2 regions of the Streptomyces sp. NPDC053079 genome follow, and region 2 is predicted to be linked to the other one. Evidence: riboswitches for the same ligand, from Rfam matches in the RefSeq annotation. Region 2 holds a riboswitch; the other holds the start of a gene.
What was found. A riboswitch is a leader RNA that binds a small molecule or an ion and turns the genes downstream of it on or off. The one in region 2 is predicted to bind glycine.
Positions count from the first base shown of each region.

Region 1 (6,058 bases), on a different contig from region 2:
ACGCCGACCGACTGCTGCATCATCAGCCGCACCGACTCCACCGCCGCCGGGGAGGTGTCGTACAGGTCGAGCCCGACGGCCAGGTACGGCGTGCCGAGCGCGGGCTGCACCCAGGCGCGGCGCAGCGCGCGGACCACGGGCGTGCGGTGGGCGTTCTGCCCGAGCAGGGCGTAGAACTGCGGGATGTCCACGGCCGGTTCGCTCAGCCGCAGGGGGCCGGCGGGCAGCCGGTCCAGGCCGGCGGTGATCCGGCGCAGGTCGAGCCAGGGGATGCCGACGCCGCCGCCGGGGGCGTGGGGGTTGAGCCACAGGCCCCAGCGGTCGGGGTAGAGGGAGGCGGCGATGTCCCGGCCGGAGACGACCTCGTGGGCGCGGTTCCAGCCACTGGCGGCGAGCTCCTGGGCGGAGGTCACACAGGGGGCGTAGCCGAGGCCGTCGACCTCCATGTTGCCGTACTGGGCGTCGGGCGAGCCCGCCTGGCCGTGCCACAGCAGCATCCAGACCCGGCCCTCGGCGAGAGCGCCCAACAGCGCCTCGTACGTGTCGTACCGGCCGGGCGCCACCTGGCGCAGCACCTGCTCCACGCCGCTCTCCGCGCCCGCGCTCACCTGGGTCCGCCTCTTCTCTTGGCCGTCTGTTCCCACCAGCTTACGAGCCCGCGGCCGCGGGCAGGGGAGCTGTCACAGGTCACGGTCGTAGAACGGACGCACCCGCGCACGCATCCAGTCACCCACGGGGTCGTGCGCCACGTCCAGGAAGACCAGCTGCACGGGCCAGGGAACAGCCACCTCGCCCAGGGCCCGGCCGAGGGCCTCCATGGCGGCGGACCGGCTCGCGGGGTCGGGCAGGTCCAGCTCCACGCCGACGAACAGCGCCGGGTCGGCGCCCTCCACGCTGGCCAGGGTGCGGCGCGCGGTCCGCACGACCTCGGCGGCCGCGAACTGCAGGCCCGCGGCGGCCAGGAAGGCGGTCGGCTCGTCCTGCCAGTCCGGCTCGAACAGGCACACCCGGCCGCCGGTGGCCTCGCCGTCCAGGGCCGTGCGGCCGGCCCGGCACAGCGCGGCGACGGCGGGCGGCGGCAGGGGCGCGCCGACCGCGCCGTCCGGGTTGACCACGATGCCGACCTGCGGGGGCAGGCCCCGGGCGAATTCCACGGCCGGGGCCACGGCGAACGCCATCAGCTCGCCCGCGACCTTCCGGAACTGCTCCTCGGAGCTGAAGACCGGTACGTACGCGGCGCCGTCCAGCTCCAGGGCGGGCAGGTCGAGGTCCCGGCTGTCGGTCCCGCCGCCGTTGGGCAGCGGGATCCACACGCTGCTGCGGCCGAGGACCTCCACGATGCGGGCGCCGGCGTCCGGCACGCCCAGGGAGGCGGCGAGCACCTCTTCGAGTTCGTTGGCAGGCCATGACCCGGCCCCGCCACTGTGCTCCGGGCCCCACCCGTACTGCTCGGACACGTTCACCTGTCCCAACCACCGTCTCGTCACCACCGCACCCGCACCTTAACGGCTGCGCTCGCGCGGCGGCCGGGGGGTGTCCCGTATCGCGGCCGCGGCGGGGCGGGCATCCGGCCGAAACCCGACCCCCGGCGGCTAGCCGAAGGCGATCGTCTCGAGGGCGTCGGCGGCGGGGCGGTCGAGGAGGGTGGTGGAGGCCGTGCCGGGCGGGACGCGGCCCGCGGCGGCGGTGGTCAGCAGGCCCGTCATCGCGCGGCGGTGGCGGCCGAAGGCCCGGCGGGAGACGCGGCGGCCGCGGGCCGCCTGGCCGGCGAGCGCGGTGTGCGGCTCCACGGCGAGCAGCAGCACATGGACCGCGCCGCCGCGCCGGCGCGCGTCGCGGGCGAGCCAGCGGCGCACCCAGCCGCGCTCCCCGCAGTCGTGCACCACCACGCTCGCGCCCGAGCGCAGGGCGCGGCGCAGCGCGGCGTAGTGGGCCAGGCGCACCAGGGGGCGGTAGGCCGCGTACGGCAGCCGGTCCGGCGTGCGGCGCTCGAAGCGGTCGCGGGCGTCCTGGGAGTCCACGCGGTGGACGGGCGTGCCCCGGCCGTCCACGGCGGCCACCGTGCGCCGTATCAGCGTGGACTTTCCGCTGCCGGGCAGCCCGGAGACGACGAGCAGATCGCCGAGCGGATAGCGCAGCTCGGTGCGGCCGCGGCCGCGCAGATCGCGCACTCCCGTGGGCGGCTCCGCCGACGGCGGCGGCTCCGCCGCGGCGTCCGGCACCTCCCCCTGGACGTCCGTACGCACCGTGATCGCCTTCCCTCCCCGTCCGTTGGCTGCCCCCTACCCACGGAATGTAAAGAAAAGGTAATCCAATTCATGGGGCCGTGGGCAGTCCCTCGCACGCTCGTACGTGCAATGATGTGCGCGCCAACGGCATGTCTATCAACTGCATACCGGCCGCTCGAATCCGCGCGGGAGAGTCCTGGTGCCCCTGGCACCGGGCGCCGAAGGAGCAAGTTCCTCCCTTGAATCTCTCAGGCCCCGTACCGCGCGGGTGAGGCAGATCTGAAAAGCGGGCCCCCGTTCCTCGCGGCGGCGGCCCCACCCAAGGTGCAAGCCGAGCCGTCCTTTCGGGGCTCTCGGTGAACCTCTCAGGTTCCGATGACAGATGGGGAGGCCGACCTCCGACTCGTGTCCGGGAGCCTGACCATGACCGATGCCCCCCGCCATACCGCCCTCGACGCGCTGCACCGCAGCCTCGGCGCCACCATGACCGACTTCGCGGGCTGGGACATGCCCCTGCGTTACGGGAGCGAGCGCGACGAGCACCTCGCCGTGCGCACCCGCGCCGGTCTCTTCGACCTCTCCCACATGGGCGAGATCACCCTTACGGGCCCCCAGGCCGGGCAGGCCCTCGATCACGCCCTGGTGGGCAACCTCTCCGCGCTGGCCGTCGGCCGCGCCCGCTACACCATGATCTGCGACGCGCAGGGCGGCATTCTGGACGACCTGATCGTCTACCGCCTGGCGGAGGAGGGAGGCCACCCGAAATATCTGGTCGTCGCCAACGCCTCCAACGCCCAGGTCGTGCTGGACGCGCTGACCGAGCGGGCGGCCGGCTTCGAGACCGAGGTCCGCGACGACCGCGACGCCTACGCGCTGATCGCCGTCCAGGGCCCGGCCTCCCCCGGCATCCTGAAGTCCGTCACCGACGCGGACCTGGACGGCCTGAAGTACTACGCGGGCCTGCCGGGCACCGTCGCGGGCGTGCCCGCGCTGATCGCCCGTACCGGTTACACCGGCGAGGACGGCTTCGAGCTGTTCGTCGCCCCGGCCGACGCCGAGAAGCTGTGGCAGGCCCTGACCGAGGCGGGCGCGGACGCGGGTCTGGTGCCCTGCGGCCTGTCCTGCCGCGACACGCTGCGCCTGGAGGCGGGCATGCCGCTGTACGGGCACGAGCTGACCACCGCCACGACGCCGTTCGACGCGGGGCTGGGCCGGGTCGTGAAGTTCGACAAGGCGGGTGACTTCGTGGGCCGCGAGGCGCTGCTGGCCGCCGCCGAGCGCGCCGAGAGCGCGCCGCCGCGCAAGCTGGTCGGCCTCGTCGCCACCGGTCGCCGGGTGCCGCGCGCCGGCTTCTCCGTCGTGGCCGGCGGCGAGGTCGTGGGCGAGGTCACCTCGGGCGCCCCCTCGCCGACCCTCGGCAAGCCGATCGCGATCGCCTACGTCGACGCGGCGCACGCCGCTCCCGGCACGGATGGGGTATCGGTGGACATTCGCGGCACGCATGAGCCGTACGAGGTCGTCGCCCTGCCGTTCTACAAGCGGGAACGCTGAGCCCCCCTCATCCCACCTGGCAAGACCCTTTGCACGACCACTCACGCGCGTACAGGAGAATCTAGTCATGAGCAACCCCCAGCAGCTCCGCTACAGCAAGGAGCACGAGTGGCTCTCGGCCGTCGAGAACGGCGTGGCGACGGTCGGCATCACGGAGTTCGCGGCCAACGCGCTCGGCGATGTCGTCTACGCCCAGCTGCCGGCCGTCGGTGACACGGTCACCGCGGGCGAGACCTGCGGCGAGCTGGAGTCGACCAAGTCGGTCAGTGACCTCTACGCCCCCGTCACGGGCGAGGTCGTCGAGGCCAACCAGGACGTCGTGGACGACCCCTCGCTGGTGAACACCGCCCCGTTCGAGGGCGGCTGGCTGTTCAAGGTGAAGATCACGGACGAGCCGGCGGACCTGATGTCCGCCGACGAGTACACCGCCTTCGCCGGCTGACCCCGCCTCTCCCCCGCCCAGGAAGAACTCATGTCGCTTCTGAACAGCTCCCTCCATGAGCTCGACCCCGACGTCGCCGCCGCTGTCGACGCCGAACTCCACCGCCAGCAGTCCACCCTCGAGATGATCGCCTCGGAGAACTTCGCTCCGGTCGCGGTCATGGAGGCCCAGGGCTCGGTCCTCACTAACAAGTACGCCGAGGGCTACCCGGGCCGCCGCTACTACGGCGGCTGTGAGCACGTCGACGTCGTCGAGCAGATCGCGATCGACCGCATCAAGGCGCTCTTCGGCGCCGAGCACGCCAACGTGCAGCCGCACTCCGGCGCGCAGGCCAACGCCGCCGCGATGTTCGCCCTGCTCAACCCCGGCGACACCATCCTGGGTCTGAACCTCGCCCACGGCGGGCACCTGACCCACGGCATGAAGATCAACTTCTCCGGCAAGCTCTACAACGTGGTCGCGTACCACGTCGACGAGGCGACCAACCTGGTCGACATGGACGAGGTCGAGCGCCTCGCCAAGGAGCACCGCCCGAAGCTGATCGTCGCCGGCTGGTCCGCCTACCCGCGCCAGCTGGACTTCGCGGCCTTCCGCCGGATCGCGGACGAGGTCGGCGCGTACCTGATGGTCGACATGGCCCACTTCGCGGGCCTGGTCGCCGCCGGGCTGCACCCCTCCCCGGTGCCGCACGCGCACGTCGTGACCACCACCACGCACAAGACCCTGGGCGGTCCGCGCGGCGGTGTGATCCTGTCCACGGCCGAGCTCGCCAAGAAGATCAACTCCGCGGTCTTCCCCGGCCAGCAGGGCGGTCCGCTGGAGCACGTGATCGCGGCGAAGGCCGTCTCCTTCAAGGTCGCGGCCAGCGAGGAGTTCAAGGACCGCCAGGTCCGCACGCTCGAGGGCGCCAAGATCCTCGCCGAGCGCCTGATGCAGGCCGACGTCGCCGAGGTGGGCGTCTCGGTCCTGTCCGGCGGCACGGACGTGCACCTGGTCCTGGTGGACCTGCGCAACTCCGAGCTGGACGGCCAGCAGGCCGAGGACCGCCTCCACGAGGTCGGCATCACGGTCAACCGCAACGCCATCCCGAACGACCCGCGCCCCCCGATGGTCACCTCGGGTCTGCGGATCGGCACCCCGGCGCTGGCCACCCGCGGCTTCCAGGCGGAGGACTTCCGCGAGGTCGCCGACATCATCGCCGAGGCGCTGAAGCCGGCCTACGACGCCGAGTCGCTGCGCGGCCGCGTCACGGCGCTGGCGGGCAAGCACCCGCTGTACCCGTCGCTGTAAGGCGCGGGGACACCCCGGGCACAGCCTGTGAGGGGCCGGTACGGACTCGTCCGTACCGGCCCCTCCTCGTGTCTCAGGTGATCAGCACATCGCTGTACGGGGAACGGGCCTTGGGCGGCAGGCCCGGGGCGTCCCGCTGCGCGCCGGGAACGCCGGGACCGCCGGGAAACAACGCCTCGTGGGCGCGCCGGGCCCGGTCCTGGGCCTCGGGGTGCGGGACGAGGGCGTGCTCGGCGCGCCCGTCCGCGTGCAGGGCGGTGACGCGGGTGAGCCGCTCGTCGTGGGCGGCCACGACGACGGCGGCGGAGGCGGGGCCCCGGCCCACCCGCGTGCCCTCCCCCTCCAGCGGCGGCAGCGGGCGGCAGTGCAGCAGGACGCCGGCGCGCCGGGCCCAGTCGACGGCCCGGGTGTGGACGACCTTGGCGCCGTGGTGGGACATGCGGGCGACCGTCGCGTAGTCGACGTCCGCGAGGGTGCGCGCGGCGGGGACCAGGCGGGGGTCGGCGGTGCAGACGCCCGGGACGTCGGAGAAGAGCTCGCAGACGGG
Region 1 covers NZ_JBITZJ010000002.1:976,475-982,532, reverse strand. The annotation lists gene ACIGXW_RS11730 (enhanced serine sensitivity protein SseB C-terminal domain-containing protein) at 1-608, opposite strand, end outside; gene ACIGXW_RS11725 (enhanced serine sensitivity protein SseB) at 681-1,463, opposite strand; gene ACIGXW_RS11720 (AAA family ATPase) at 1,593-2,252, opposite strand; glycine riboswitch at 2,405-2,501, shown strand; gene gcvT (glycine cleavage system aminomethyltransferase GcvT) at 2,652-3,779, shown strand; gene gcvH (glycine cleavage system protein GcvH) at 3,847-4,221, shown strand; gene glyA (serine hydroxymethyltransferase) at 4,252-5,511, shown strand; gene ACIGXW_RS11700 (hypothetical protein) at 5,585-6,058, opposite strand, start outside.
Region 1: linked by a shared signal. The riboswitch ahead of gcvT (glycine cleavage system aminomethyltransferase GcvT) and the one ahead of gcvP (aminomethyl-transferring glycine dehydrogenase) in region 2 are both predicted to bind glycine.

Region 2 (6,058 bases):
CTCCGGCTGACCCCCGGACCCGCGCTCAAGGCGACCGCCTGAGCGTGCCGTACGATCACGCGCCCCGCACCCCCTCAGACCAGGGAGAGGCGGGGCGCACCGCTGTCCCCACCCTCACCCTCACGGGCTAGCCCACCGGGGTCAGCCCTAACCACCCAAAGGGACTGCCGAGTTGGAGGCAACCGCCCGCATGGGTGACGCGTCATCACCCTGTGAGGAGCGTCACTGTGAAATCCCTGCGGAATCAGGCCCGTAGGGCAACACTGGGACCGACCGACGATTGATTACGGGGGGCGGCATGACCACCGCATCGAGCCGCAGGACAGCCACCACATCAGAGCGAAAGATCCCTTCCATGTGCCAGCACCAGCCCACGTGCCCGTCAGCCGACTCCGCCGACCGGGAGGCCGCCCATCTCGTGGCCGCCTACCCGGAGCAGGGATGGAGCCTGTTGTGCAATGGCGTCCTCTGCTTCGAGGACACCGGTGAGCTGCTGCCGGACGGGCAGATCATCGCGCCGCACCGGTCGCTCGGCACCGATCATGTGGTGACGGCCGCCTAGCGCGGCATCTACCCTGCACCACCTCATATGACACACAGAAAAACATGAAGGGGCCGGCCCGGCGAGAACGCCGAACCGGCCCCGACCCGTGTACGGGCCTCCCGCGTCAGCCGTCGTACTCGTCCAGCGGCGGGCAGGAGCAGACGAGGTTGCGGTCGCCGTAGGCGCCGTCGACGCGGCGCACCGGCGGCCAGTACTTGTCGGCGGGCGTCACCCCGGCCGGGAAGACGGCGTCCTCGCGGCTGTACGGGTGCTCCCAGGCCCCGGCCACCGAGGCGGCGGTGTGCGGGGCGTTCCGCAGCGGGTTGTCATCCTTGTCCCACTCCCCCGAGCCGACCTTCTCGATCTCGGCGCGGATGGCGATCATCGCCTCACAGAAACGATCCAGCTCGGCGAGGTCCTCACTCTCCGTCGGCTCGATCATCAGCGTTCCGGCCACCGGGAAGGACATGGTCGGCGCGTGGAAGCCGTAGTCGATGAGCCGCTTGGCGACGTCGTCGACGCTCACCCCGGTCGCCTTGGTCAGCGGCCGCAGGTCCACGATGCACTCGTGCGCGACCAGCCCGTTGGGGCCGGTGTAGAGCACGGGGTAGTGCGGCTCGAGGCGCTTGGCGATGTAGTTGGCGCCGAGGACGGCGACCTGGGTGGCGCGCTTGAGGCCCTCGCCGCCCATGAGCCGGACGTACGCCCAGGAGATCGGCAGGATGCCGGCGGAGCCCCAGGGGGCGGCCGAGATCGGACCGACGCCCGTCTCCGGGCCCGCGGTGGGCTGCAGCGGGTGGTTGGGCAGGTACGGGGCGAGGTGGGCGCGGACGGCCACCGGGCCGACGCCGGGGCCGCCGCCGCCGTGCGGGATGCAGAAGGTCTTGTGCAGGTTCAGGTGCGAGACGTCGCCGCCGAACTCGCCCGGCTTGGCCACGCCCACCAGGGCGTTGAGGTTGGCGCCGTCGACGTAGACCTGGCCGCCGGCCTCGTGCACGGCCGCGCAGATGTCGGCGACGTGCTCCTCGAAGACGCCGTGCGTGGACGGGTAGGTGATCATCAGCACGGAGAGCTCGTCACGGTGCTTCTCGATCTTGGCGCGCAGGTCCTCGGCGTCGACCTCGCCGTCGTCGGCGGTCTTGACGACGACGACCTTCATGCCGGCCATCACGGCGCTCGCGGCGTTGGTGCCGTGGGCGGAGGACGGGATGAGGCAGACGGTGCGCTGCTCGTCGCCGTTGGCGCGGTGGTAGGCGCGGACGGCCAGCAGGCCCGCGAGCTCGCCCTGCGAGCCGGCGTTGGGCTGGATGGAGACCTTGGCGTAGCCGGTGACCTCGGCGAGCCTCTCCTCCAGCTCGGTGATGAGCGTGAGGTAGCCCCCGGCCTGCTCGACCGGCGCGAAGGGGTGCAGCGCACCGAACTCGGGCCAGGTCACCGGCTCCATCTCGGTGGTGGCGTTGAGCTTCATGGTGCAGGAGCCGAGCGGGATCATGCCGCGGTCCAGGGCGTAGTCCCGGTCGGCGAGGCGGCGCAGGTAGCGCAGCATCGCGGTCTCGGAGCGGTGCTGGTGGAAGACCGGGTGCGCGAGGTACTCGTCGGTGCGCAGCAGGCCCTCGGGGAGCGTGTCCGCCACCGCGGCGTCGATCGCCTCGACGTCGCCCTCCACACCGAAGGCGGCCCACACGGACGCCAGCTGGGCGCGGGTGGTGGTCTCGTCGCAGGCGATGCCGACGTGGTCGGCGTCGGTCAGCCGCAGGTTGACGCCGAGCTCGCGGGCCGCGGCGACGACCTCGGCGGCCCGGCCGGGGACGCGTGCGGTGAGGGTGTCGAAGTAGGAGCCGTGCACGACCTCGACCCCGCCGGCGCGCAGGCCCTCGGCGAGGACGGTGGCGTAGCGGTGGGTGCGGCGGGCGATGGCGGCGAGGCCCTCGGGGCCGTGGTAGACCGCGTACATGCCGGCCATGACGGCGAGCAGCACCTGGGCGGTGCAGATGTTGCTCGTGGCCTTCTCGCGGCGGATGTGCTGCTCGCGGGTCTGCAGGGCCAGGCGGTAGGCCTTGTTGCCGTCGGCGTCGACGGAGACGCCGACGAGGCGGCCGGGGAGGCTGCGGGCGAACTGCTCGCGCACGGCCATGTAGCCGGCGTGCGGACCGCCGAAGCCCATGGGGACGCCGAAGCGCTGGCTGGTGCCGATCGCGATGTCGGCGCCGAGCTCGCCGGGCGGGGTGAGCAGCGTCAGGGCCAGCAGGTCGGCGGCGACGGTGACGATCGCGCCGAGGCCGTGGGCCTGCTCGATGACGGGGCGCAGGTCGCGTACGGCGCCGGAGGCACCGGGGTACTGCAGCAGGACGCCGAAGACGCCGCGCTCGGCGAGCTCGTCGGGGATGCCGGCCGCGAGGTCGGCGACGACGACCTCGACGCCGGTGGGCTCGGCGCGCGTCTGTATGACGGCGATGGTCTGCGGCAGGGCGTCGGCGTCGACCAGGAAGACGCCGTTCTTGACCTTGCCGACGCGGCGGGCCAGCGACATCGCCTCGGCGGCGGCGGTGCCCTCGTCGAGGAGGGAGGCGCCGGAGGTGGGCAGGCCGGTCAGGTCGGCGACGACGGTCTGGAAGTTCAGGAGCGCCTCGAGGCGGCCCTGGGAGATCTCGGGCTGGTAGGGCGTGTACGCCGTGTACCAGGCGGGGTTCTCCATGACGTTGCGCAGGATCACCGGCGGCGTGAACGTGCCGTGGTAGCCGAGGCCGATCATGGGGGCGAGCACCTGGTTGCGGTCCGCGAGGGTGCGCAGTTCGGCGAGGACCTCGGCCTCGGTGCGGGCGCCGGGCAGCCGGAGCGCCTCGGCGCTCTTGATCACCTCGGGCACGGCGGCCTCGGTGAGTTCGTCGAGCGAGCCGAAGCCGACCTGGGCGAGCATCTTGGCCTGGGCACCCGCGTCGGGGCCGATGTGGCGGGCCTCGAAGGGAGTGCCGCGTTCCAGGTCGGAAAGGGAGCTGCGGTGGGCTGTCATCTGCGGAGGCCTCCTGGTCATACACGACCTGCGAGGGGTACCACGGCGCGGGTACCCGGACGGCCTCCCCCTCTGTCATCTCAACCTGAGAGCTTCACCGGGCCATGCTGCGGCCCGGCTTTCACCGTCGGTGAGGAAGGGCTCGGCGTCGTGCCTGACCGGGGCCCGCCCTGCTTTCCAGAGTGACCTCGCCTGTGCGGTACGTGTGCCTGAGAGATTCCGGGGAGGATTTGCTCCTTCGGCGCCCCCACTCGTCTCCCAACGCATCGGCTGGGTTTCGACGGAGGACTCTCCCGCACGGGGTCTGCGGCCAATCGCCAGCCTACCAGCGCGGCTTTCCGGGCGGATCTCCCGAGTGGCCGGTTCCCGCTTTGTGGCTTTTCGTGGTTACCGAAGGGCTCCGAAGTGCTCTGCGGGGCGTCCGGGGGGCCCGCGAGCGGGTGTCCGGGGGCCGGCGCAGGCAGGCGCGATCAAGGGAGGAACCGTGCAGACCGACATCGACCCCCGCAGTCTGATCGGCCGGAAGGCCTTCGACCGCGACGGCGTGAAGATCGGCACGGTGGACGAGGTCTACCTCGACGACGCGACCGGGCAACCGGAGTGGGCGGCGGTACGCACCGGACTGTTCGGCAGGGACGCGTTCGTACCGCTGGAGCCGAGCCGTGTCGAGGGCGACGTCCTGCGCATCCCCTACGACCGCGCCCTGATCAGGGAGGCACCGGGCTTCGGAGTGGGCCGGCACCTCTCGCCCGAGCAGGAGCTGCAGCTGTACCACCACTACGGGCTCGAACTGCCCGGCACCTCCGGCACCCCGGGCACCTCCGAGACCTCCGGCACCTGATCCTGCGGGGCGCGGACGAGCGGCAGCGGCTCGGACGGTTCGAGCGCGGGGTCGTCGACGCGGAAGGTGCGTACCCGCCCGGGCCCGGACCAGGGCTCCTCGAAGCGGACGGTGACCCGCCCCACGCCGCTGCCCTGCACCCAGCCGTTCCCGTACTCCGCGTGCCGCACGTCCAGCCCCGGGAGCCACTGGTGGGGCCTCTCCGGGGCCTCCGGGGCCTGCTGGGGCTCGGGGCCGTCCTGCAAGGCGGCCCCGGCGGCCTCCTCCGCGCGGCTCGCGGCCTGCGCGAAGAGGTCCTCCTGCGTGTAGTCGGCCAGCCCGGACACCCCGACGCCCAGCAGCCGCACGCCCGCGGTGGTGTCCACGCCGTCGAGCAGCCGGGCCGCCGCCTCCCGCACCACCGCGGGGTCGTCGGTGGGACCGCGCAGCGTCTCCGAGCGGGTCAGCGTCGAGAAGTCGTAGCTGCGCACCTTGATGACCACCGTGCGCCCGGAGCGGCCCGCCTCCCGCAGCCGCCGCACGCACCGGTCGGCGAGGCGGGCGAGCTCCAGCTGGACCCGGGTGCGGTCGGTGAGGTCCTCGGCGAAGGTGTCCTCCGCCGAGACGGACTTGGCGTCCCGCTCGGCGACGACGGGCCGGTCGTCGTGGCCGGTGGCCAGCGCGTGGAGGCCGGCGCCGTGGGACTTGCCGAGCAGCCGCACCAGCTCGGCCTCGCCCGCCTCCGCCGTCTCGGCCACGGTGGTGATCCCGGCCCGGCGCAACGTTTCGGCAGTGGCGGGACCCACCCCGGGAATGGCGCGGACCGACATGGGCCCGAGTATCTCCAGCTCCGTACCGGGCTCGATGACGACCAGGCCGTCGGGCTTGGCCTCCTCGGAGGCGATCTTGGCGAGCATCTTGGAGCCGGCGAGCCCGACCGAGCCGGTGAGCCCCGTGGCCGCCGCGATGTCCTCCCGCAGCCGCTCCCCCACGGCCCGGACCGCCGCCGAGGTGGGCTCCACGCCACCCGCCTCGAGGTCGACGAACGCCTCGTCGAGGCTCAGGGGCTCCACCAGCGGCGACAGCTCGCCGAGCAGCCGCATGACCACCTGGCTGACCTGCTGGTACAGCCGGAAGCGCGGGGTGAGGTAGGCGGCGTTCGGGCAGAGCCGGCGGGCCTGGGCCGTGGCCATGGCGGAGTGGACGCCGAAGACCCGCGCCTCGTACGACGCGGTGGCCACCACGCCGCGCGGCCCGATCCCGCCGACCACCACGGGCTTTCCGCGCAGGCTGGGCTTGGCCGCCTGCTCCACCGAAGCGTAGAAAGCGTCCATGTCCAGATGGAGAATCGTCGGCGCACCCCTCACGGGTCAGATGCTGCCGCATGCCACTGACAATGGCGCCCACCTGCGACGGAGCGCCCCTCGCGGCGCCGCGTCGCGGCGGCGCGAGGGGCGCCCGGTCCCTGCTGTCCGGCCGGCTCAGCCGGCGCGGTTGCGGCGCCGCGCCAGCTCGTCGGCCGGGTTGTGGCCCACCAGCGTCTCCCCGGTGTCCACCCGCTCGCCGTGCAGCTGCGCCAGCGCGCTCTCCACGTCACGCCAGACGACGCCCACGGCGATCCCGAAGACCCCCTGACCGCCCTGGAGCAGGTCGACGACCTCGTCGGGCGAGGTGCACTCGTACA
Region 2 covers NZ_JBITZJ010000010.1:8,632-14,689, reverse strand. The annotation lists gene ACIGXW_RS31860 (hypothetical protein) at 1-42, shown strand, start outside; gene ACIGXW_RS31855 (DUF5999 family protein) at 356-562, shown strand; gene gcvP (aminomethyl-transferring glycine dehydrogenase) at 669-3,554, opposite strand; glycine riboswitch at 3,742-3,860, opposite strand; gene ACIGXW_RS31845 (PRC-barrel domain-containing protein) at 4,039-4,395, shown strand; gene ACIGXW_RS31840 (DNA polymerase IV) at 4,332-5,741, opposite strand; gene ACIGXW_RS31835 (MerR family transcriptional regulator) at 5,856-6,058, opposite strand, start outside.